Parasedimentitalea psychrophila: one gene and its partner. The protein of the gene in region 1 interacts with the protein of each later gene in a pairwise test. Links are inferred from orthologs where the notes say so. Each region holds a gene or a part of one and is shown on either strand. Other genes may lie near its edges.

Evidence for each region.
Region 2: the proteins of secD (region 1) and pheT interact in binary tests that used the Escherichia coli proteins (3 or more experiments, as listed by UniProt). The link is inferred for Parasedimentitalea psychrophila from one-to-one orthologs.

What each region holds. Positions count from the first base shown.
Region 1 is NZ_CP127247.1:2,690,307-2,700,249, reverse strand. The notes cover bases 5,800-8,695. They hold secD (protein translocase subunit SecD), read right to left. Parts: upstream 8,131-8,695; coding sequence 6,469-8,130; downstream 5,800-6,468. Other genes in these bases: yajC (preprotein translocase subunit YajC), read right to left, coding at 8,164-8,448; secF (protein translocase subunit SecF), read right to left, coding at 5,800-6,467. Also shown: QPJ95_RS13150 (DOPA 4,5-dioxygenase family protein), read left to right, coding at 1-325; QPJ95_RS13145 (polysaccharide deacetylase family protein), read left to right, coding at 547-1,443; QPJ95_RS13140 (DsbE family thiol:disulfide interchange protein), read right to left, coding at 1,563-2,102; heme exporter protein CcmD, read right to left, coding at 2,095-2,253; QPJ95_RS13130 (heme ABC transporter permease), read right to left, coding at 2,250-3,002; heme exporter protein CcmB, read right to left, coding at 3,050-3,706; heme ABC exporter ATP-binding protein CcmA, read right to left, coding at 3,703-4,317; QPJ95_RS13115 (Mth938-like domain-containing protein), read right to left, coding at 4,385-4,741; QPJ95_RS13110 (sulfite exporter TauE/SafE family protein), read right to left, coding at 4,754-5,506; more of secF, read right to left, coding at 5,499-5,799; QPJ95_RS13090 (pentapeptide repeat-containing protein), read left to right, coding at 8,767-9,943. UniProt on the Escherichia coli protein: Part of the Sec protein translocase complex. Interacts with the SecYEG preprotein conducting channel. SecDF uses the proton motive force (PMF) to complete protein translocation after the ATP-dependent function of SecA.
Region 2 is NZ_CP127247.1:2,022,423-2,038,254, forward strand. The notes cover bases 81-3,096. They hold pheT (phenylalanine--tRNA ligase subunit beta), read left to right. Parts: upstream 81-392; coding sequence 393-2,801; downstream 2,802-3,096. Other genes in these bases: QPJ95_RS09770 (hypothetical protein), read left to right, coding at 81-391; QPJ95_RS09780 (LysR family transcriptional regulator), read right to left, coding at 2,975-3,096. Outside these bases: pheS (phenylalanine--tRNA ligase subunit alpha), read left to right, coding at 1-80; more of QPJ95_RS09770, read left to right, coding at 77-80; more of QPJ95_RS09780, read right to left, coding at 3,097-3,865; QPJ95_RS09785 (class I SAM-dependent methyltransferase), read left to right, coding at 3,950-4,582; QPJ95_RS09790 (YtoQ family protein), read left to right, coding at 4,683-5,132; QPJ95_RS09795 (GNAT family N-acetyltransferase), read left to right, coding at 5,129-5,659; QPJ95_RS09800 (hypothetical protein), read left to right, coding at 5,794-6,246; QPJ95_RS09805 (mechanosensitive ion channel family protein), read right to left, coding at 6,292-7,098; ald (alanine dehydrogenase), read right to left, coding at 7,303-8,421; QPJ95_RS09815 (Lrp/AsnC family transcriptional regulator), read left to right, coding at 8,558-9,016; QPJ95_RS09820 (GMC family oxidoreductase), read left to right, coding at 9,120-10,706; ppk2 (polyphosphate kinase 2), read left to right, coding at 10,911-11,801; rpsU (30S ribosomal protein S21), read right to left, coding at 12,629-12,835; QPJ95_RS09835 (COQ9 family protein), read left to right, coding at 12,966-13,670; QPJ95_RS09840 (NAD(P)H-quinone oxidoreductase), read left to right, coding at 13,887-14,873; QPJ95_RS09845 (DUF2189 domain-containing protein), read right to left, coding at 14,947-15,807.

The DNA of each region.
Region 1 (9,943 bases):
CCAAATCATCAGCTATCACGCGCATGTCTATTTTGATGCCGACAGCGTCGATCAGGCCCGCGCCTTATGTCAGACAGCGGCCTCTACCTTTGGCCTGATTATGGGCCGGGTTCACCAACGCAATGTCGGGCCGCACCCCATGTGGTCCTGCCAATTGCTGGCCTCGCCAGTGCAGTTTTCCGAGCTGCTGCCCTGGTTGGCGCTAAACCGCGATGGGTTGATTGTCTTTGCCCACCCGGAAACCGGCGACCATCTGGCGGATCACCGGGATCACGGCATCTGGCTGGGCACCGGGCTGGATCTGGATTTAACAATTTTTGACTAAGCAGCCATTTACGCTGTCCGCCTCCCCCACCAATGATCGTCGCAGAAAACCGGAACGCCTGACCCAAATGGGATTGGCTGGCGACCATCAAATCTGGCGGCGCGATCCCCATTAAGCTTAAATCCATTGCCATAAAACAACTTCAAGTCTATATAGTGTATATGTGATAAATTAGAGGTATAGATACCTACTTCTCACCATTAATTTGAGGGGAAGCCAATTTGAATACCTCATCATTTTTTAGTTATAGCTTTAAGAGGTACTGGATCATGGCAAATACTGGTGGTGTAACACTCACGTTCGATATGCATCCAAAATGGGAACAGGCCAGTTGGTGGTTGCAACCCAATTTTCATGGCGGAAAGAATATATTTGATATTCTCGATGATTACGGAGTGCGTGCCACGTTCTTTGTAAGCCAGTTTGATAGGGTCAAAACCGATCCGCAATGGCAGACCGTTATTGACCGGGTTGTTCGAAGCCACGAAATTGGCGGTCATACCCTAAACCATCCAGCGGCGCCGGGATCAGACCCCATCAAATATTTTTACAGCGAAATCTACCCCAACTATTCGGACTATTTGGCAATTCGGGCACAACCGGGGCATCAACATTGGCCAGCATATTGGAGCAGCTTTGCCTACCCAAATACTCAGGCCGATGCTGTGATCAATGAGTTCTTGCTAAGGATTTTCTCGCGTTTGCGCGGTGCCAATCCGTCTGATGGAAGCGGTCCAATGTCGGCTGCTAAAATTGAGCGCGCTGGTGTCATCACTGCGGGCTGGTTGGACCGGTTTGCCTTCACGCCGCCAATGGGATCACCGGCTTGGGAAAATGGATGGAAAGAATGGGTAAATGACACGGCTAAGATCAATGGATATGTTGTTTTTGCCAGCCACCTACCGTCTTGGTATGCAGGGAACCCAGCCGACCCCGTGCCAAAATACGCTGATCCTTCGGTGCTTCTGGAATTCCTGAGCCACATCAGATTTCAAACTGACCTGTCGTTTGTGAGCATGTCTCAGCTACCGCGAGCCACCCAAAGCTCTACGGATGATCTGCCCACCGAGCTAGCGGATGGCTTGAAACAATTGGAAAAATTGCGGTCTTTAGTCTAACAGAGCACAGCGCTGTAGATCAGCTAATGCTCTGAACATAAGTGGAAAAATGGGTATTGGCTTGCAATTATTCTGGCCAATACCCTTATCATATTTCGTATGGAATTATCTTAAGGCACCTATTTTTGGCGGGCCCGCTCCAGCGCCGGGCGCAGGGTCTTTTCAATCACCCGTTCGGTCAATGGCCCCGCATGGCGCAGGATAATGGTGCCCTCGCCGTCGATCACATAGGTCTCGGGGACGCCGTAGACGCCCCAGTCCAGCGCCATCCGGCCCTTCTCGTCGCGGCCAATGGCGGTATAGGGGTCGCCCAGCTCATCCAGGAACGACGCCGCATTGGCCTGCTGGTCTTTGTAGTTGATGCCATAAATGGCCAAACCTTCGTCCTGCAGGGCCTGCAGATTTGGGTGTTCAATGCGGCAAGGCGCGCACCAGCTGGCCCAATAGTTGACCACTTTGACGGTGCCGTCCCTTAGGATCGCATCGTCAAACCCAGGTTTGCCGGGAAACGCGGTCAGCACCACCGGAGGCGCAGGCTGGCCCTCGCGGGCGGACGGCAGGCTGTTGGGATCTTCACGCATCATGCCAACCAGTGCCAAGCCAATAAACCCGGCAAACACCAGCACAGGCAGAGCCATCATCGGAGATACTTTAGCCATTGCCCGTCACCCGTTTTTCCATCTTTTTCATTTCGGCCCGCACCCGGCGCCCGCGCAGCACGCTGAACAGCACCAGCAGCACCAGCAGCACAATCGAGGCCCCATAGGCCGACAACACCGTGTCAGCGTGTTTTCCCAGATCCGGTATCATGCCATAACCCTTTCGCGCGCCAAAAGCGCCTTGATCCGGCGGGCGCGGATTTCAGTGCCCGTGCGGTAAAACACCAATGCGACAAACAACAGCACAAAACCAAGGATGCAAAGCATCAGCGGGTAGAAGTAGACATTGTTGACTTTTTCTTCGGTGTCAGTGCCGATCACCGCCCCGACCCGCATGATTGAGGCGCCCTGATGCAGCCCCTGGTTCCAGAAATTCACCGCATAGCGGCTGAGCAGTGCAAAGACGCTGCCCACCAAACAGAGAAACGAGGTCAGATCAGCGGCGGTATCGGCGTCCTCGATGGCCTCCCACAGGGCCATGTAGCCAAGGTAGAACAGAAACAGGATCAGGAACGAGGTCAGCCGCGGATCCCAGACCCACCAGGTGCCCCAGGTTGGCTGGCCCCATATGGCTCCGGTGGCCAGCGCGATCAGGGTCATCACCATACCAATCGGTGCCGCCGCCCGCGCCGCCAGCGCACTGACGTGGTGACGCCGGACCAGCCAGACCAGCGAGGTCACCAGCATCATCACCCAAATGTTAATCGCCAACATCGCCGTTGGCACATGCAGGTAGATAATTTTCACGGTGGCGCCCTGGCGGACTTCGTCGCCAGTAAAGAAGAACCCCCAGATCAGCCCGCCGACAATGCAGACGACAGCGGCCACCCACAGGGCTGGCATCACCCGCTCCGTGGTGGTGATAAATTTCTTTGGATTGGCGTATTCCCAGATCGACATATTGGGTACCTAGCTATTCCCTAAGGGGTTCTCAAATCACGAATGCCTCAGCGCAGGTTGATGCGCAAGACGGCGGCACTGGCAAACGGCAGCAGCGCGATGGACGCCGCCGATATTCCTGCCAGCATTAACAGCGGGGTCTGAATATCCATACCGATGGCGCCACGGCGGGCGACCTCGGCACCAAAAATCAGGGTCGGCATATAGAGCGGCATCACCAGCAGCGACATCAACAGCCCGCCGCGCTTCAGGCCAACCGTCAGCGCCGCACCAAAGGTGCCGATGACAGACAAGGCCGGGGTGCCCAGCAGCAGTGAGATCATCACCCATTTGAACCCCGGCAGCGGCAGGTTAAGCAGCACCCCCAGCACCGGCGCCGCCAGCACCAGCGGCAGTCCGGTGGTGATCCAATGGGCCAGCGCCTTGACTGACACAGCGGCCTCCAGCGGCAGTGGTGCTGTGGCCAGCAGATCCAGCGAGCCATCCTCCCAGTCTAGCGCCAGCAGACGGTCCAGCGACAGCAGGCAGGCCAACAGGGCGCCCAGCCACAGCACCCCCGGCGCGATCGAGCCCAGCAGAGCCGCTTGTGGCCCCACCGACAGCGGCACCATCACTGTAACAATCAGGAAGAACGCCAGCCCAAGCCCAAAGCCGCCACCGGCGCGCATGGCAAGCCGCAGATCCCGCATCAGCAGCGCAATCACAGGAAGGCTCCGTCGAAATCATCAATGGCCGGTAGCTTGGCCTTGAAGGGGCCAACCTCCAGCACCGCGCTGTCCAACCCCAGATCAATATGGGTGGCAATCAGGGCGGAACCGCCCTGCCCCAGATGGGCGCGCACCGCGTCAGCAAACATCATTACAGATTTCACATCCAGACTTACGGTTGGTTCATCCAGCACCCAGATTGGGCGTCCGGTGACCAGCATCCGCGACAGGCCCAGCCGCCGCTTCTGCCCGGCCGACAGCTCTCCGGCGGGGCGGTCGCGCAACATATCCAGATCAAAGGCCTCAATCGCCGCAGCAATCCCCTCGGTGCCAAACACCTGCGCCCAAAAATCCAGGTTTTCGGAGACCGTCAGTGTGGGTTTGATACCGTCGGAATGGCCGGCATAGGCAATCATATCCTCGGCCCCGTCAATGGTGCCAGACACCGGCGGCTGCAAGCCCGCAATGGTCCGCAGCAGGGTGGTTTTGCCACTGCCATTAGGGCCACGCAAAATCAACGCCTGTCCGGGCTCAAGCGCAAAGCTCAGCCCCTCCAGCACCGGGATACCACCACGGGCGATACACAGATCCGATATCCTGAGACTCATCTAAACCGCTTATCCCTTTGCCTGTCGCGACATAATGCGCAAATTATTACCGGGTCCTTGCGGCAGATCAAACCACCGGCAAGGCGGCCAATGCAATGCGGCGCCCCTCGGACAGCAGCACGTTATAGGTGCGGCAGGCGGCAGGTGAGTTCATCACTTCAAAGCCCAGCCCAGCCTGCTCCAGCTCCTCGCGCAGGGCTGCGGGAATATAGGCGATCTCGGCGCCGGTACCCAGAAACAGCACGTCGATATCATCGATCAGCGCCAGCAGCGGTGCCGTGTCCGTATAGCCGCCCCAGCTACCGGTGCCCTTGGGTCCGGTCAGCACCGCGCCCTGGTTCAGCACGCCGCCAATTCTGAAGAAATCAGGGCCATAGCTGTCGACCGGGGTGGCGTCGGTATAGGTCACTTCATTTAGCCGCATGACGGGCTCCTGTTAGTCAAAAAGTGGCAACCCGGTCAGCAGCGCAAGTCCGATCACCGAATAAGAGGCCAGCCGGTATACTTTCTCAAGCTTGGGATCAAACAGGGCCTTGCCGATCAGAGTAGTGATCAAATAGGGCAGCGACAACAGCAGCGCCACCATCAGGGTTTGCAGCCCCGCAAACCCGCCAAACACCAGGTTGGTGACAATCACCACGTCCAGCGCCGCCAGAAAGACAATTGTATTGGCCCGCACCCGGCTGACATCGCGGACATTGGCCAGGTAAAACACGATGACAACCGGTCCGGTCAGCCCGGTCATGCCGCCCACCGTGCCCGCCGCGCCGCCAATGGCAAACCGTCCCGGCCAGCCGATCTTGCCCGGCCAGCGCCAGCCGGTGATCACCGCTGCAAGGGTGATACCAATCACCGCCGAAGCGATCCAGCGCAGCGTCAACCCGTCCAGCTGGGTCATCATCCAGATGCCCGCCGGAACGGTGATACCTGCGGCCATCGCCAAGGCACCGACCTCGGATTTGTCCGCCTTTTTCCAGGCCGAAGGGAACAGGGCTGCGGTGGAGAAAATTCCGGTGGTGGCCATCAGGAACACCACATCGGCCGTGGGCAGGAACTGGGCCCCAACCGGCACGAATATCATCGCCGTGCCAAAGCCGGTAAACCCACGCACCAAGCCGGCCATTGAAATGGCCAGCAGCATCCAAGCCAGCCCTGGCGTCTGCAGGGCTGCGCTCAGAACCTCAGGCATCAATATTGGCGAACTGGTTGCCAGTGGTATTGGCCTGCTTGCTCCAGTCGCGTTTGACCCCCAGTTTCAGCAGAATGGTCGAGGCCACAAACACCGACGAGTAGGTGCCGACAATCACGCCCCAGATCATAGCAAAGACAAAGCCACGGATCACGTCGCCACCCAGCACATAGAGTGCGATCAAGGCGATCAGTGTGGTCACGGATGTCATCACGGTGCGCGACAGGGTCTGGTTGATCGACAGGTTCAGCACCTCGCCCAGTGACAGCTTCTTGAACTTGCGCAGGTTTTCCCGCACCCGGTCAAACACCACCACGGTATCGTTCAGCGAGTAGCCAACGATGGTCAGCAAGGCCGCGATGATGGCCAGATCAAACTTGATCTGCACCGCCGCAAACACGCCGATGGTCAGCAGCACATCGTGAACCAGCGCCGCCACCGCACCCAGGGCAAACTGCCATTCAAAACGCAGCCAGATATAGACCAGCACCGCGCCAATCGCCAGAACCACTGCCAGCACCGCCGTTTGCACCAGCTCGCCCGAGACCTTGGGGCCAACCGATTCAACCGACACGAATTTGATACCCGGCGCAACGCCGTCCAGTGTCGCCCGCAACGCCTCGATGGTCTCGCCCGAGATCGCCTCGCCATCCGCCTGTGCCTGAATGCGGATCATTGCCACATGCTGATCCGCCTCAAACGTAGGGTCGAACACCTCGGTGATCGAGATATCGCCCAGCTGCATTGGTTCTATGGCTTTCCGGTAGATACCCACATCCACCGCCATAGTGCTTTCGGTGCGCACCGTGGTGCCACCCCGGAAATCAATGCCAAAGTTCAGCCCCTGGGCAAAGAACGACACCAGGCTCAGCACCAGCAGCAGGGATGAGACCCCCATCCACAGCTTCCAATTGCTGAAAAAATCGAACGAGGTCTTTTCGGGAACTAGTTTCAGTCTCATCTTACACCTCGATCGTTTTTGGACGGCGGCGTTCAAACCACATGATGATAATCACCCGGGTCACAAAGATCGCGGTGAACACCGAAGTCATGATCCCCAGCCCCAATGTGATGGCAAATCCACGCACCGGGCCTGAGCCCATGGCGAACAGAATTACCGCAGTGATAAAGGTTGTCACGTTGGCATCCAGAATGGCGCTCAGCGCTTTGGAATAGCCTTCCTCGATCGCCCTTGCCGGGCCGCGGCCCGATTTCAGCTCTTCGCGGATACGTTCAAACACCAGCACATTGGCATCCACCGCCATACCAACGGTCAACACGATACCGGCAATGCCCGGCAGCGTCAGAGTGCCGCCAATCAGGCTGAGCATACCAAAGATCAGAGCAATGTTCAGGATCAGCGCGATATTGGCAAAGATGCCAAACAACCCATAGCTCAGCACCATGAAGACCAGCACGCCGACAAAGGCCACGATGGTGGCGATCTTACCCGCGTCGATGCTGTCTTGCCCCAACTCGGGGCCAATGGTGCGCTCTTCGAGAAACTCCAGCCCGGCCGGCAAGGCGCCCGCCCGCAGCAGCACTGCCAGATTGGTGCTTTCCTCGATGGTGAAATTACCGGTGATAATGCCCGATCCACCCGGAATGTGGCTTTGGATCACTGGCGCCGAGACCACCTCGTCATCCAGCACGATGGCAAAGGGTGAGCCGATGTTTTCGGCGGTATAGTCACCAAACCGACGGGCACCGGATATGTTAAAGCGAAAGCTGACAGCCGGGCGGCCGTTCTGGTCAAACGCCGGCTGCGCGTCGGTCAGCTCTTCACCGGTGACAACCGGAGCAGCTTCGATGGTGTAGTAAACGCCCGGTTCATCCAGCGACGGCACAATCTTGTTGCCAACACCGGGATTTGCATCCGCATCTGATCCGCGACCCACCACCGGGCTGAACGTCAGCTGTGCGGTGGTGCCGATGATCTTTTTCAATTCCGACGCTGAACCAATGCCCGGCACCTGGATCAGGATACGATCAATGCCCTGGCGTTGAATGGTCGGCTCACGGGTGCCAACCTCGTCGATCCGGCGACGCACGATTTCCAACGATTGACGAACTGTGCGATCATCCGAGGCCAGCTTTTCAGCGTCAGATAGCTGGATCGTCAGGATGTCACCCTCAGCCGAGGCTTCGATGTCGGTGGCACCGGCACCGGTCAGGCTGGTCACCGGGTTGGCAAGGCCACGCACCAGTTCCAGCGCCCGGCTCATGCCTTCGGGTTTGGAGATTTTCAGGCGAATCTGGTCATCCGGCCCCGGCTGGCGGCGAAATGTCCCCACCGTGGCCCGCTCGGGGCGCAATACATCACGCACCTCTGGCCACATTGAATCCATCCGCGCCACATAGACGTCGGCGACCTTTACCTCGGCCAGCAGATGCGCACCACCGCGCAGGTCCAGACCCAGATTTACCAGCGACGACGGCATCCAGGAGGGCCATTGCTCAACAATTTCCAGCCGCTCGGGCGTCTCGCCTTTAGCGATAATTTCGATGGAGGCATCATTGGCCTGTTCGACGCGCGTATAAAACGCATTTGGCAGGGCAAGCAGCAGGCCGGTCACACAGACCAGCCAAATCAGCACCCTCTTCCAGAGATCAATTTGCAGCATTGCCCTGCCTTTTTAGTAATTTACGTCAGAGATTTAAGCCGCTGGCTCGGTCTTGTTCAGAACCTGAGCGATGGTCGCTTTAATCACCCGGACCTTGACGCCTTCGGCGATTTCAACTTCGACTTCGCCGTCTTCTTTGACCTTGGCAACCTTGCCGATCAGACCACCCTGGGTGATCACCTGATCGCCACGGCGCAGCGCCTCGATCATTGCTTTGTGGTCTTTCATCTTCTTTTGCTGAGGCCGGATCAGCAGCATATACATGATGCCAAAGATCAGAATGAGCGGCAAAAACTGGCCGAGTGCGCCAACGTCCATGGGATATTCCTTTTGTCAGTGTATCGCTGAGTGTCAGCGCTAAATTCGCAGGCGAACCTATGCGCTGATCCTTAGCTTTGCAAGGCGGCCAGGGTGCCTGAGCCGCAGGAATAAGACTTCTTGTTCCATCCAGCCTGTGACAGGCCACAAATCGGCGCTCAACGAGCGATCGAACGGCGGCTTTACCGGCAGATCCACCCCCTGTTTGACGCCAAATCACAGAGACCCAGCCGAGATACCGCCGCAATCACCAGCGGATTGACGCAATCGCTCAGCAATGACAGGGTGCGCCTATTCAACTCTTGATAGATTGCAGCCATGACCACTATTCCAATTGATCCCAAACTGTTCTGGGGTGCGTCCATCTTTCTGGCCTCGGTCGCGTTTGTGGGCATTTATGTTACTCTGGCCTCCGTCTTCAAACGCGATGGACTGGGTCAGTTAAAATCCAAATTCGGCGCCACCTCGGTCAACGATGGGCTTTTCCTCTGCGCCATCCTGCTCTGGGCTGCTATCGCGCTGTCGCTGACCGGCGGTCTGCTTACGATGATATGGGAGCTGATCTGGTATGCGGCCCCAATCGCAGGCGACGGCATAGCGCCGGATCCCAATGAACAAAAAATGGAGCTGCGCATTGCTCTGGTCCGGCTGACCGCCTTTACCGCCACCCTGGGCGCGGTGATTGCGCTGCCGTTCACTGTAATCCGGCTGAAACTGACCGGTGAACAGAACGAAACCGCAGCCGAACAGGCACAAACCGCTGCCGAACAGGCACGAACCGCAATCGAATCCCTATTCAACGACAAGATCAACGCCGCCACCGACGACCTGCACGCCATGCGGCAGATTTCCAAAACCATGGAAGGTGTCGACGGCAAAAAGACCACCCAGACCCTGTGGCAAGACGACATAACCCGCCGCAACGCTGCCATTGACCGGCTCGAAGGACTGGCCAATGAACGCCCCGACACCGCCCCGCGCATTTCCCGGCTGTTGAGTGTCTATGTGCGGGAACTGTCGCGCGAATACCCACCCGTTGAAACACCTGAAGGTGCAACACCAGACGGGCTAAAAGACTGGGCTAGCACCCTGAAAGTCCAGCGGTCAGACATGGAAAATGCCGTTCAGGTACTGGGCCGGTTGCAGGGCATCAAACACGTTGACCCCAGCGCGATTACCATTGACCTGCGCGGGGCCAATTTGCAGGGTTTTGATCTTAAGAGACTTGAACTAAGTGAAAGTAATTTCAGCCACGCAAAGATGCAGGGGGCTGACCTCAGCTGGGCAGAGATGCCGGGGGCTAACCTCAGCAACGCAGAGATGCAGGGGGCTGACCTCAGCTGGGCAAAGATGCAGGGGGCTAACCTCCGCGGCGCAGAGATGCAGGGAGCTGACCTCAGCAACGCAGAGATGCAGGGGGCTAACCTCCGCCGCGCAGAGATGCAGGGAGCTGACCTCAGCGAAGCAACATTGAAGGGGGCTGACCTCAGCCGCG
Region 2 (15,832 bases), 670 kb from region 1 along the record:
ACAGCGACCTGCGCTGGCTGCGCCATTACGGCTTCCAGTGTCTGGACATGCCGAGCCTGCATGGTGGTTTGAGCAGGTGAAAGCAACGATCGTTGCAGCCCTCGAACGAATTGCAACCCGCAAAAATAGTGCCGGAGCAGGCGCATTTGGAGCTACGGCACTTTTGAGTAAGTTCTTTGGAATTTCACTTGTGGCTCATAGTTCAGGCGGCGTAATTTTGACCGCTGGTTCGGGATATATTGCTGGAACTTTTATTTCGGCTTTTGTCGTGTCGGCCTTCTGGATCCTTTTGCCAATTGCTGTGATTGTTGGCGGAGTAATTTGGTTCAGAAAACAACTTACCAATGCTCTTCGAGCCCTTGGAACTCGCTTGGTTAGCAGGAGAAAATAACATGAAATTCACTCTTTCCTGGCTGAAAGATCACCTCGACACTGATGCATCAGTGGACGAAATCGCCGAGACTCTGACCGATCTGGGGCTGGAAGTCGAAGACATCAGCAACCCAGGCGATCGGCTCAAGGATTTTACCCTGGGCTATGTCACATCGGCCGAAAAACACCCGGATGCCGACAAGCTGCGGATCTGCAAGGTGGATACCGATGACGGCGAGCTGCAGATCATCTGTGGCGCACCAAACGCCCGTGAAGGTATCACCGTGGTGGTGTGCAAGCCGGGCATGTATATTCCGGGGCTGGATATCACCATTGGCATCGGCAAGATCCGCGGCGTCGAGAGCTATGGCATGATGGCATCCGAGCGCGAGCTGGAACTGTCGGACGAACATGATGGCATCATCGAGCTGCCCTCAGGCGAAGTGGGCAACAGGTTCATCGACTGGCTGGCCGAAAATGACCCCTCCAAGGTGGATACGGTGATCGAGATCGCCATCACTCCGAACCGCCCGGATGCGCTGGGTATTCACGGTATTGCCCGCGATCTGGCGGCGCGTGGTCTGGGCAAGCTGAAGACACCTGATTTCACCCCGGTCGAAGGCAGCTTTGCCAGCCCGATCAAGGTCAGCATCGATGAGGATACGCTGGACGGTTGTCCGCATTTCACCGGGCGGCTGATCAAGGGTGTGCAGAATGGTTCCAGCCCGCAGTGGCTTCAGGATCGTCTGACCGCGATTGGCTTGCGGCCGATCTCTAAACTGGTGGATATCACCAACTTCTTTACCTATGACCAAAACCGCCCGCTGCATGTGTTTGACGCGGCTAAGGTGCAGGGCGATCTGCGGGTGCATCGCGCTTCGGGCGGCGAAGTGCTGATGGCGCTGGACGACAAGGAATACACGCTGGTCGAAGGCCAGATGGTGATTTCCGATGAGGCTGGCGCCGAAAGCATCGCTGGCATCATGGGGGGGCTGGCCACGGGCTGCACCGAGGACACCGTAGATGTGTTCCTGGAAAGCGCCTTTTGGGATCACATCCAGATTGCTCTGGCCGGGCGGGCGCTGAAGATCAATTCCGATGCGCGCTATCGCTTTGAGCGCGGCGTCGACCCGGAGTTCACCCTGGAGGGGCTGGAACTGGCGACCCAGATGATCCTGGATCTCTGCGGTGGTGAGGCCTCGGATGTGGTGAGTGCCGGGCAGGCGCCGAACCATGCGCGTGCCTACAAGCTGAACGCCGCCCGGGTGCGGTCGCTGGTGGGGATGGATATCCCCGAAAGTGAGCAGCGCCAGACCCTGACCCGTCTTGGTTTCCGTCTGGAAGGCAATCAGGCGCATGTGCCCAGCTGGCGCCCCGACGTTCAGGGCGAGGCGGATCTGGTCGAAGAAGTCGCCCGTATCGCCTCGCTGACCAAATTGCAGGGCAAGCCGTTGAAGCGGCTGAGTGATGGTATTCCCAAGCCGGTGATGACCGCGCAGCAGCGCCGCCAGCAGATGGCGCGCCGCACCTGTGCCGCATTGGGCTACAACGAGGTGATCAGCTATACTTTCATCGACCAGCCCTCGGCGGCGCTGTTTGGCGGTGGCACCGATGCCACCATGCTGGCCAACCCGATCTCGTCTGAGATGTCGCATCTGCGGCCGACGCTGTTGCCCGGTCTGTTGCAGGCGGCGGCGCGCAATCAGGCGCGCGGCTATATGGATCTGGCCCTGTTTGAGGTTGGTCCCGTCTTTCACGGCGGCGAGCCGGGCGAGCAGCACAATCTGATTACCGGCCTGCTGGTGGGGCGCAATGGCCCCAAGGATGTGCATGGCGAGTCGCGGCCCGTGAACCTGTTCGACGCCAAATCCGATATCGAGGCGGTTCTGGCCGCAATCGGGGCGCCTGCCAAGGTGCAGGTGCTGCGCGGCGCGCCGGGCTGGTGGCATCCGGGGCGGCACGGCAAGATCTGTCTGGGTCCGAAGAAAGTCATGGGTGTCTTTGGCGAGCTGCACCCCAAGGTGCTGGCTGAGATGGGCATCAAGGGGGCTGCGATGGCCTTTACCATCTGGCCTGATGAAATCCCCATGCCGCGCAAATCCGGGGCCTCCCGCGGGGCGCTGAAGCAGAGTGATCTGCAGGCGGTTGAACGGGATTTTGCCTTTGTGGTGGATGACAGTGTCGAGGCGCTGACCCTGGTCAATGCGGCCGCCGGTGCCGACAAGGCGCTGATCACAGATGTGCGGGTGTTCGATGAATTCATCGGTGGATCCTTGGGCGAGGGCAAGAAATCTCTGGCCATCACCGTGCGCCTGCAGCCGACGGATAAGACGCTGAAGGATAAGGACATCGAGGCGGTGAGCGACAAGATCGTGGCCAAGGTGACCAAAGCCACCGGCGGTGTTTTGCGCTACTCAGTAAGATTTTGAAAACGCGCTCCGATTTGGGGCGCGTTTTTTTGTGCTTTGATGCAGAGGCTGTCGGAATGTGACACAAGGCCCGTGCCTGACCTTGGGGAGGTGCAAAGCGCCTTCCCGTGGGGAAGGTCAGGCGCGGGCCGTGCTGCTACGCACCACCGCCCAAAAGGTGTAGGTTTGGTTTTTCAGCCCTTTGACAGAAAGTCAGCCAGCGTATCAAACACCAGCCGGATACGACGGCTGGTGTGCAGCTCGCGGTGGGTGGTCAGCCAGAGCGGGAACACGATGGGTTCCATTTCCGGCAAGACTCGTTCTACCTGAGGATCTTGCGCCGCCACCTGATCTGACATCGGCGCGATGCCAAACCCCTGTTTGACAAATTCCCAGGCCACCACGCCGCTTTGTGATCCCAGCCGGAAATTGTCGGCGCTCAGGTGAATGCCCATCGGGGTCAGAAATTCTATCATCTGATCCGGTTCGCCAAAGCTGACAAAATCATGGGCACTCAGATCGGCAAAGCTTGTGGGACGGCCATGGGCGTCGAGATAACACGGCGCCGCATAGAAATGGGCGCTGTCGTTGCGTATCAGCCGGGCGATCAGCTCGGGCTGCTCGGGGCGAATATGGCGAATGGCAATGTCGGCCTCGCGGCGTTGCAGATCCCGAATGTCATTGGCGGCGACAATTTCGACCCGCAGCTTGGGGGCCAGTTGCCGCAAATGGTGCAGCACCGGCGGCAGCAGATAGGCCGAATAGACCTCGCTGGCGGTAATCCTGACCTCGCCCTCGATCGACTGTGATTGCCCCGAAGCGGTCAGTGCAATGCCACTGGCGGCGGTGCCCATGCTGCGGCTGTGCTCCAGCAGCTCCAGCCCGGCGGGGGTCAGCTCCAGTGCCCGGCCGATGCGCTCAAACAACAGCACTTCCAGATCCTGCTCCAGTGCCGCCACCTGACGGCTTAGGGTCGGCTGGGTCAGGCCCAGGTTGCGGGCCGCTGCCGACAGAGAGCCCTGCTCGGCGGTGGCAAGGAAGGCGCGGACATGGTTCCAGTCAAAGGTCTTTGGCGGGTTGCTCATGCGTATATGTATAAGCGTATTGCGAATTTCGGCAATTCCTATCGCATTGTCGTATGGATAGGTTGGCTGCAAAGGAGACATACCATGCAACAAACGACCAAGTTCTGGGATGGCATTGCCGAGAAATACGCCAAGCGGCCGATTTCTGACATGGCGGCCTATGAATATACCCTGGGGCGCACGCGGTCCTATTTAGGCCCCGAGGATCAGGTGCTGGAGCTGGGCTGTGGCACGGGCTCGACCGCGCTGTCGCTGGCCGACGCGGTGGCGCAGTACACCGCCAGTGATATTTCAGGCAGCATGATCGCAGTGGGCCGGGGCAAGGCCGAAGCGCAAAATGCGGATACCCTGAATTTTGTGCAGGCCGGTGTGAGCGAGGTTCCAACCGGTCGCTATGATGCGGTACTGGCTTTTAACCTGCTGCATCTGATCGAAGATCTGGACGGTGCGCTGAGCCATATTCACACTCTGCTGAAGCCCGGCGGGCTGTTGATCTCCAAAAGCTTTTGTCGCCCGCAGGGCGGGGCTTCGTGGAGCTATCGGTTGATGCGGCTGATCTTGCCGCTGGCGCAGATGCTGGGCAAGGCGCCCTATGTCGCTTTTATGTCGATTGCAGAGCTGGAGGCCGCGATGACCCGGGCCGGCTTTGACATCATCGAGACCGGCAATTACCCGGCCAACCCGCCCAATCGTTATCTGGTTGCTCGGCGGCGCTGATGTGGTGGACGAATGCCCCGGGCTGGTGGATACTGTGATCTGTCCGCCAAGCCCGGAACCGCTTTGGTCGGGTGGATGGATAGAATAAGGGGCTAAACATATGACTTTGAAAGTTTATCTTTCGGGAGAGATCCACTCGGATTGGCGCGAGCAGATTCTTGAGGGGGCTGCGTCTTTGGATGTGACGTTCAACAGCCCGATTACCCATCACCAGTCCAGTGATGATTGTGGTGTGCGTATCTTGGGCGCTGAAAGCGACAAATACTGGCATGACCACAAGGGCGCGATGGTCAATGCGATCCGCACCCGCAAGGGCATTAGTGATGCCGATGTGGTGGTGGTGCGCTTTGGCGACAAGTATAAACAGTGGAATGCGGCCTTTGATGCCGGTTTTGCTGCGGCGCTGGGAAAATCGTTGATCGTGTTGCACGGTCCAGACCATCAGCACGCCTTGAAAGAGGTGGATGCGGCGGCGCTGGCGGTGGCCGAAGAGCCGGCACAGGTGGTGGAAATCCTGCGCTATGTGCTGAGCGGTGAGCTGCCGGGATGATGCCACCGGTGTTGAAAACCGATCGTCTGATCCTGCGCCCGCACCGGGTGGAGGATTGGGACGATGTGGCGGCAATGTGGGCGGACCCCGAGGTGGTGCGCCATGTCACCGGAGTGCCCTCGTCCCGGCCGGAATCCTGGGGGCGGTTGCTGCGCTATATTGGCCATTGGCAGGCCCTTGGCTTTGGCTATTGGGTGGTCGAGGCCCGCGATGATGGTCGCTTTCTGGGCGAGGTCGGATTTGCCGATTACCGGCGCGACATTACGCCGAGCCTGGGCGGAGTGCCCGAGACAGGCTGGGTGTTCACCCTGGCAGCACATGGGCAGGGATATGCCAGTGAGGCGGTGCAGCGGATGCATCAATGGGCGGATCAGGTGAAAGGCTGGCGCGAGACAGTTTGCATCTTTGACCCTGAGCATATCGTGTCGCAGCATGTTGCCCGAAAGACGGGGTACCAGATCAGCGGAGAGGCGTTGTGCATGGGGCAGCCGACTTTGGTGATGCGGCGCGTTTCAAGTGTTGATTGATTCTGGCTTTGGATATGTAGCTTATGCGGGAGTTCAATTGTCCGTTAACCGGATTGGGTGTATTGTGTAGACCATAGGCCCGATGTGCCACTTTATGTGATGCGGATTTACCTTGATACAGAGCTGAATTTATTATGCAAAACCGCCGTGCCCCAGCTGTTGCGATTACCCCGGCCAGAGAAGATACCGGTCTGTTCAAAAAGGGTATTGTGCGGCTTCAGGTGGATTTGGTGCCACATAAGGCGCGCTCTAGCCGTGGCGATCTGGTTGTTAAAGGGTTCTTTCAGCAGAATACCCAGCTTGATGTCATCTTTGCCGGCCGACGGGCGATGGAAACTGCGCCGCTTGAGTTTTGCCTGGAGCGCATCTTCTCGAACGCTATTCGTGTAGCGACCAGAAATCAGGTTCAGACAAATATCGACAATATCCGTTTTCCGGTACAGGTTGACGGAACTTGGCGGCCGCATTTCCTGCGCGATATGTCCGGCTGGGAAACCCGCAGCTATCAGTTTCTGGTGGCGCAGTGGTCGTTTACGGACGAGACGGGAAAAGAGGTCGCGTTCGGCGAACTGCCTGTCGATCGGTAAAACGGGCGGTAGTGCGCCCCTACGTTGCGGCAGGGGCGCGCTATTTTAGGCTTGTTTGTGGATTTCCACAGTATGCGGGTAGGGGATCGAGATGCCGTTGCTGTCAAACGCTTCTTTGACCGCTTGGATCATGGCGAATTTCAACTCCCAGTAATCATCGGCGTTGCACCAGATCTTTGCTGTCAGATCGACCGAACTGTCGCCCAGATTGGTGACCCGGACCCAGGGCTCTGGATCCTTCAGCACGCGGCTGTCGGCATTGGCCAGTTGCAGAATGATGTCCTTGGCTTTGTTGGCATCGTCGCCATAATCAATGCCAAATACCATATCAACGCGGCGGGTGTCATGGTGTGAGTAGTTGGTGATCACCGAGCCCCAGGCCTGACCGTTGGGGATGATGATCTGCACGTTATCGGGGGTGGCCAGTTCGGTGATGAACAGGTTCAGATCCTGGACCGTGCCAGCCGCACCGCCGATGTCAACGTATTGGCCCAGCTTGTAGGGGCGGAACAGCACCAGCATAAAGCCGGCAGCCAGATTGCCGAGAGTGCCCTGCAGCGCCAGTCCGATGGCCAGCGTCGCGGCGCCCATCATCGCCACCAGGCTGGTGGCCTGGATGCCAAAGATGCCCAGAACCGCGATCAGAACAACAGCTTTTAGTGTCCAGCGGATGATGCTGGCGATAAAGTTTCCCAGGGTGGGGTCAATTTCAGGGGTGGCGTTGATGCGCTTGCGGATGGCCCGGCTGATCATGCCTGTAGCCATCCAGCCTAGGATCAGCACCGCCAGGGCCTTGAGGCCGTTCAGGGCCACCGGCCAATAGGCAAAACCCTGCTCTACAATCTGTTCCATCAAAAACTCTCCGTTTGTCAATTTGAAACGTCTTAACGCCCAAATGCCCACAGTGTGCAGGCATTCCCCAACGGAAAGTCAATTTTGAGGGAATGCTTTGTGGGTGATGCGCATTTCGGCAACAGGGCGGGCCTGGAATGCCGGTCCGAGCGGCTGGAAGGACCGGCCCTGCCAGCTGAAAAGGCAGGGCCGGTGATGTTGGATTTAGTGTTTGACGGCTACGCTGGGTGACACGACGTCGATGCCCAGTGCCTTGCCCACTGCGTAATAGGTCAACTGGCCAGCGTGGACATTCAAACCGTTCAGCAAATGCGCATCGTCGATGCAAGCCTGACGCCAGCCTTTGCCGGCCAGGGCCAGCATGAAGGGCATGGTGGCATTGCCCAATGCGATGGTCGAGGTGCGGGCAACCGCGCCGGGCATATTGGCGACGCAATAGTGCATGATGCCATCCACGTCATAGATCGGATCGCCATGGGTGGTGGCCTTTGAGGTCTCAAAACAGCCGCCCTGATCAATGGCAACGTCAACGATGGCGGCGCCGGGCTTCATTTCGCTGAGCTGCGCGCGGCTGATCAGTTTTGGCGCCGCAGCCCCAGGGATCAGCACCGCGCCGATGACCATATCGGCCTGACGCACCAGATCAAGGGTGGCTCCGGCAGTGGAATACTGATTTTTGAAGTCGCGGCCAAACACATCGTCAAGATACTTCAACCGGGCCAGCGAGCGGTCAAGAACCGTCACATCAGCGCCCATGCCAGCGGCAATTTTGGCGGCATGGGTGCCGACGACACCGCCGCCGATCACCACAACACGGGCCGGAGCCACGCCGGGCACCCCGCCCATCAATACGCCACGGCCACCATTGGCCTTTTGCAGGGTCCAGGCACCGACCTGCGGCGCCAGCCGACCCGCAACTTCGGACATCGGCGACAGCAGTGGCAAGCCGCCGCGATCATCGGTAACGGTTTCATAGGCAATGGCGGTGCAGCCCGATTCCAGCAGATCGTGGGTTTGCTCGGGGTCCGGTGCCAGGTGCAGATAGGTGAACAGCAACTGGCCCTCGCGCAGCATCTTGCGCTCACCGGGCTGGGGCTCTTTGACCTTGACGATCATGTCCGCAGTGGCAAAGATTTCCTCGGCGGTGGCGATGATGTTTGCGCCTGCGGTGGCATAGTCAGCGTCGGAAAAGCCAGATCCCATGCCGGCCCCTTGCTGGATCAGCACCTGATGGCCTTGAATGACCGCTTCGCGGGCGGCGTCGGGCGTCATGCCAACGCGGAATTCCTGTGGTTTGATCTCTGTGGGGCAGCCGATTTTCATTGTGTATCCTCCAAAAACTTATGTGGAGGATACAGGCGCATCATTGGTGTTTGCTGCTTTATTGAGCGAAATAAAAACCTATGATTCGAAGAATCTGCGCCTATAAGGCATAAACCAAGCAAGGATCTTCGCCAAAATGTCACTAGATCAAACGGATCGTCGCATCCTTACGGTGTTGCAAAAACAGGGGCGGATTTCCAATGCGGACCTGAGCGAGCTGGTGAACCTGTCGGCCTCGGCCTGTCACCGCAGGGTGCAACGTCTAGAGAGCGACGGCTATATCCGCAACTACGTGGCGCTGCTGGATGCCCGCAAGATGCAGGTGCCCAGCACGGTTTTTGTCGAGATCACCCTGTCTGGGCAGGCGGATGAGGTGCTGGATGCCTTTGAGCGGGCGGTGGCGCGGATCCCGGATGTGCTGGAGTGCCATCTGATGGCTGGATCGGCGGATTACCTGCTTAAGGTGGTGTCTGAAAACACCGATGACTTTGCCCGTATTCACCGGCAACATCTGGCCCGGCTGCCGGGGGTGGCGCAGATGCAAAGCTCGTTTGCGCTGCGGACCGTTTTCAAAACCACAGCCTTGCCGGTTTAGACGATGCCCGGCTTTGCCGGGCTGCGCCATTGTCACCGCATCATATCAGGCTGTTACCCTGCGAGAAGATATGTTTTGATGGCGCAAACAAGCGGGGACAGGCATGGGTTGGGATTACATTATCGTTGGCGCGGGCAGTGCGGGTTGCGTGCTGGCCAAACGGCTGAGCGAAGCCGGGCATCGGGTGTTGTTGCTGGAGGCGGGTGGTAAGGATAATTACCACTGGGTGCATATCCCGATGGGCTATCTGTATTGCATCGGCAATCCGCGCACCGACTGGATGTATCATACTGCCGAGGAGGCAGGGCTGAACGGCCGCTCGCTGATCTATCCGCGGGGTAAGGTGCTGGGCGGCTGTTCGTCGATCAACGGGATGCTGTACCTGCGCGGCCAGGCGGCGGATTATGATGGCTGGCGGCAACGGGGCAATCCGGGCTGGGGCTGGGACGATGTGCTGCCCTATTTCAAGAAATCCGAGGATTACGTCGAAGGCCCCTCTGAGATGCACGGGGCGGGCGGCGAATGGCGGGTCGAGAATCAGCGGTTGCACTGGGATGTACTGGATCATTGGTCAGAGGCGGCGCAGGCCTGGGGCTTGCCGCATGTCAGTGATTTCAACACCGGCAACAACGAAGGCGTCGGCTATTTCCGGGTCAACCAGCGCGGTGGCTGGCGGATGAACACCGCCAAGGCCTTCTTGCGCACCACCACCGGCGAGAACCTGAAGGTTGAGACTCAGGCGCATACCCGGCGGGTGCTGATCGAAGAGGGTCGCGCGGTTGGTGTGGAATATGAGCAGGGCGGCCAGGTAAAGGTGGCGCGGGCCAAGGGTGAGGTGATCCTGTCGGCGGGGGCCATCAACTCGCCGCAGATTCTGCAACTGTCGGGGCTGGGGCCGGGTGATTTGCTGCAAAAGCACGGCGTTGAAGTGCGGCGCGACATTGCGGCGATTGGCGGCAACCTGCAAGACCATTTGCAACTGCGCTGTGCCTGGCGGCTGACCGGCGCCAAGACATTGAACACCCTGGCCAACTCGCTGTGGGGCAAGGCCAAGATCGGGATGGAATATGCGTTCAAGCGATCCGGGCCAATGTCGATGGCGCCCAGCCAACTGGGGGCGTTTTCACGCTCGCGTCCCGATCTGGAAACACCGGATCTGGAATATCACGTGCAGCCGCTGACGCTGGAGGCCTTTGGCCAGCCGTTGCACGACTATCCGGGCCTGACCGCCAGTGTCTGCAACCTGCGACCTGAAAGCCGGGGAACGGTGCAGATCACCTCACCGGATGCCAGGGTCGCACCACGGATTGCGCCCAACTATCTGTCCACCGAAGGCGATAAGCAGGTTGCGGTGGCGGCGATCCGGCAGGCGCGCCAGATTATCGCTCAGGGACCAATGCAACGCTATGCGCCGCAGGAGATCAAACCGGGGGTGGCCTCGGACACCGAGGCGGATTTGCTGCAGGCAGCGGGGGATGTTGGCACCACTATTTTCCATCCGACCTGTACGGTGCATATGGGGCCGGACGACTCTGCGCCGCTGGATGCTGAATTGCTCCTGCGCGGGGTGTCGGGGCTGCGGGTGGTGGATGCCAGCGTGATGCCGGTGATCACCAGCGGCAACACCAATGCGCCAACCATCATGATTGCAGAGAAAGCCGCCGATATGATCCTGAGGGCGGCCCGCTAGCCAAGAGGGCGGGCCTTGCCTGAAAATTGAAACGGTTTCACCAAATCCGGCGCCAATGGCGATGCCGGGGTGCTTTCGGGTTGATACTCGGGCGTTTTCCGGTTTCCCTAGAGCAATACCCCAAACCCGGTGATGCCCGAAATCCGAGCCGCCCATGTTGCTTAAAGGAGCCTTTCTGTGACCCGTGAAGATGACAGTACCACCATGGCCTGGCTGGAAGACGAACTGCAGGACATGCTGGATGAGGGGATCGAGGTTGAATCCGCTGAACCGATGCTGTCGATGGAGCTGCGCAAGATTTACCGCGCCCAACATCCCGAGATGCTGGACCGACAGGTGTATTTTCGCAATCTGCTGCGACTTCAGGCTGAATTGATCAAGCTGCAGGACTGGGTGGTCGAGACCGGCGCCAAGGTGCTGGTGATCATGGAGGGACGCGATGCGGCGGGCAAGGGCGGTGTGATCAAGCGGATCACTCAGCGGCTGAACCCACGGGTGGCGCGGGTTGTCGCCCTGCCGGCCCCCAGCCGTCGTGAGCAGAGCCAGTGGTATTTTCAGCGCTATGTGCCTTATCTGCCATCTGGCGGTGAGATCGTGCTGTTTGACCGTTCGTGGTACAACCGGGCCGGTGTCGAACGGGTGATGGGCTTTGCCGACGATGATCAGGTTGAAACTTTTTTCAAGGATGTTCCCGAATTTGAACGGATGCTGGTGCGGTCAAACACCATCGTGTTGAAATACTGGTTTTCGATCACCGACGAAGAACAGCAGCTGCGATTCATGATGCGAATCCATGATCCGATGAAACAGTGGAAACTGTCGCCGATGGATCTGGAGAGCCGGGTGCGATGGGAAAAATATACCGAGGCCAAGGAAGACATGCTGGCGCGCACCAACATTCCCGAGGCGCCCTGGTATGTTGTTGAGGGCAACGATAAAAAGCGCGAACGGCTGAACTGTATCGAGCATCTGTTGTCGCAGATTCCCTATTCGGATGTGGCCAGCGAAAAGGTCAGCCTGCCGGATCGTGAGTATAATCCCAAGTATGAACGCCAGGTTTTACCGGACGAGCTATATGTGCCGAAAGTCTATTGAGGCGAAGGTTTGGTGCGTGCCAGCACGCACCCTACAGCCCCCCGAACCCGACAGCGTCGCCGTCAAAATTGGAAACTGAAACCCCGCCATAAAAACCGGACCAACTGGTTGCGGTGGGTGTTTCAGCCGTTGCTGTTACTGGGGCGAGTTCTGCGATAGCGCAGGATGAAAATTGAAATGTCATAGAGAATCCGATATTATATATTGGCCTTATAGGACGTTGTTGGTGAAAGATCCGGGGCAAATACTCGGGGCTAAGATATTGATATATAAGTGCTTAATATGCGCCTGAAAGGTCAAGTGAAGGCAGCTGAGTCCAGTGCCGGGACAGCAAATTTGGTGCGACTGGAACATCACAGCTGGTGTGTCGGGTCTGCAAAACCGAAATGCTTGGGTGCGACTCGACACGGTGGTCTTCAACGAGCCGCAAGGTTGGCGCGGTGAGAAAAAACTCCCGAAGCGGCCGCTGCCTTGATCAAAAGATCAAGGCGAGGCGGAGTTGGCTTAAGCGTCCGCTTCGGGAGGTGGGGCGACGAAACGAGGGCATCATTCACCCCAGGCAGACGCAGGCGGGGGACCTTGCCACTGCTGATGGAATCACCTTAACGTGCTTTTGGGTTATTGTATACAGCCAATGCGTGTACTTACGAAGCCCTGGCGGACGCCAGTTGAGCCGTTCCGGGGTCTGAGAGTGATGAAATCCGGGGGCGGAAATGACAAACCCCCGCGGCCGGGGCCTCGGGGGTCGTCTAAACGTCTTTGTGGGTTACTTCCGGTTGCCCGGCAATCACTCACAATAAGTGCAGTCCAAAGCTGGACGGATTGATTTACATCATCCCTTCGCGCTGGGCTTTCTTACGGGCCAATTTACGGGCCCGACGGATCGCTTCAGCTTTTTCGCGTGCTTTTTTCTCGGACGGTTTCTCGAAATGTTGCTTGAGCTTCATTTCGCGGAATACGCCTTCACGCTGCAGCTTTTTCTTCAGGGCACGAAGCGCCTGATCGACATTGTTGTCGCGAACACTAACCTGCATGTGGTTTTCACCACCTTTCTAAGTTGAGTTGCAAGGATTTGCAGGAAGGGGCGCTATAGCAAAGCATGGTCAGTTTGTCTAGTACTGGGGCCAGGCACGGTGTGGTGTAGCGCAAGCGGGGAGATGCAGGATGAAGACCGAGCAGGCAGAGACGCAGGATGCCACCAAGGATGCGCTGTTGGATGCGGCGCTGTTGCATGTGCCGTTTGACGGTTGGAGTGAGGCGACATTTCATGCGGCCTGTCAGGATACCGGGGTGGACCGGGTGCTGGCGCGGGCGGTTTTTCCGCGTGGGGCGGTGGATCTGGCGCTGGCCTATCATGCCCGGGGTGATGCCTTGATGGTGCAACGCCTAAAGGTGGAGGATCTGACCGGGTTGCGGTTTCGCGACAAGATTGCCGCCGCCATTCGGTTCCGGCTGGAAGCGGTGGATGACAAAGAGGCGGTGCGGCGTGGCACCACCATGCTGACCTTGCCGCAATATGCCGGCGATGGGGCGCGGGCGATCTGGGGCACAGTTGATACGATCTGGACGGCGCTGGGCGACCGCTCGGATGACATAAACTGGTACACCAAACGGGCGTCCCTGTCGGCGGTCTACACCGCGACGGTGCTGTATTGGCTGGGCGATGACAGTCTGGAGCATCAGGCCAGCTGGGGTTTCCTGAATCGGCGGATCGACAATGTGATGCAGTTTGAAAAACTGAAAGCACAGGTGCAGGGTAATCCCCTGTTGAAGCCGTTTCTGGCCGGGCCGAACTGGTTGGCGGATCAGATCAAGCCGCCCACCAAAGCCGCCGACAACCTGCCGGGATCCCTGACCCGGCGTCGCTGATCACAGGGGCATAATCACTGGCCTTTTCTGGCCTTTTCTGGCCGGGGCTCCCGCCCGTTGGCGGGCATGGCCATGCCCGCCTCCCGTTGGGCATGGCGCCGTGCTGCGCACGGCGCGGCCCGGCGCGGTGGCGGGCTGGGCGATCGCTTGCGGTGGGATCATCGTTTGCAGGTCTGCGCTGGGATGCTAGGCATAGGGCAAACGAAAGGATCCCGGATGAGTGAGATGATGCGCGCCGTTGAGATTTCCACCCCTGGTGGCCCAGATGTATTGCAACTGACCGAGAGGCCGGTTCCGGTGCCCGGGCATGGTCAGCTGCTGATCAAGGTGGCTTATGCGGGGGTCAACCGACCGGATGCCCTGCAACGGGCCGGGGCTTATGCGCCGCCCCCCGGAGCCAGCGACCTGCCGGGGCTTGAGGCCTCGGGCGAGGTGGTGGCTGTGGGGGGCGGTGTGACTGAGTTTGGGCCGGGGGATCTGGTCTGCGGCTTGCTGCCCGGTGGCGGTTACGCCGAATATGTGGCGACTCCGGCGGCGCACTGCCTGCCCATTCCCAAAGGGCTGGATCTGAAGCAGGCGGCTTGCCTGCCCGAGACATATTTCACTGTCTGGTCGAATGTATTCAGCCGTGGCGGCTTGCAGGCCGGAGAGCGATTTCTGGTGCATGGTGGATCAAGCGGCATCGGCACCACGGCGATCCAGCTGGCCAATGTTCTGGGTGCGCGGGTGTTTACCACTGCCGGGTCGGATGAGAAATGTCAGGCCTGTCTGGATCTGGGGGCTGAGCGGGCGATCAATTACCGCAATGAGGATTTTGTCGAGGTGCTGCGGGCGCAGGGCGGTGCCGACCTGATTTTGGATATGGTGGGCGGTGATTACATTCCGCGCAACATCAAGACGCTGGCAGATGACGGACGCCTGGTGCAGATCGCCTTTCTGAGCGGAGCCAAGGTCGAGCTGAACTTTGCCCAGATCATGATGCGGCGGCTGACGGTGACCGGATCAACCCTGCGGCCGCAAAGTGATCTGGCCAAGGCGCGGATTGCCGACGAACTGCGCCATCTGGTCTGGCCGCTGATCGAGGCGGGGCGGATTGCGCCGGTGATGGACCGCGAGTTTGCACTTGCCGATGCGGCGTCGGCGCATGCAAGGATGGAAAGCTCGGGTCATATTGGCAAAATGGTGCTGAAGGTGGCGGGCTAGCCGTATTTGCGGCCAAGACATCCCGGCCCTGGCCACTCGGAAGTGGCAAGGGCCGGTGATCCCTTCTGCCTGGCTATTCCACCGCGCGGCGATAGAGGTGCCAGGTGGCATGGCCAAAGATGGGCACCACAACCACCAGTCCCAGCAGGAACGGAATCGAGGCGATGACCAGGCTGGTGCCGATCAATGCACCCCATGTCAGGGTCACAACCGGGCTGGCGCGCAGCACTCGGATTGAGGTGACGACGGCCACTGGCAGACCAACGTGGCGATCCAGCAGCAACGGGAAAGACACCACGCTGATGGCCAGTGCCGCCAGCGCAAACAGGGCACCAAGACCGCTGCCGACAGTGACCATCACCCAGCCTGCGGTGGTGGTGAATGTGTCAGAGACAAAGGCGGCAAGTGAGGTCGGTGATTCAGGGCCCAGGGTCCAGGCGTAGACTGAATTGGCGCAGATCATCCAGACGAAGAACAGCGCTGCCAAATAGACCCCGAGCATCAAAATCGCCCCAAAAGACGGCGAACGGACCACGTCAAAGGCATCTATCCATTTGGGCTCAAACCCAGCCTCGCGGCGGCTGGACATTTCATAGAGCCCAACTGCGGCCAGCGGGCCAATCAGGGCAAACCCCATGATCATCGGCACCAGCAGTGGCAGCAGGTTCATCGAAAACCCCATCACCACCATCACCACCCCGATCAGGGGATAAAACAACACCAGAAACATCGCATCACTGCGACAGGCGGCAAAATCCTCGACCCCGGCCTTGAGTGCGTATTTCAGGTCCGCCAGCTCCAACCGCCGCACCCGCGGCATGGCGGCGCTGGCGGTTTCGCCTCCCATTTGGTCGACCGAGGCCGAGATGTGATGGCTGGTTGTTTCTGCGTGCTGAAACAACCAGCTGAGTGGATTGCCAATTGTTTTTGCCATGAGCGGGCTCCTTTCACTATCCATG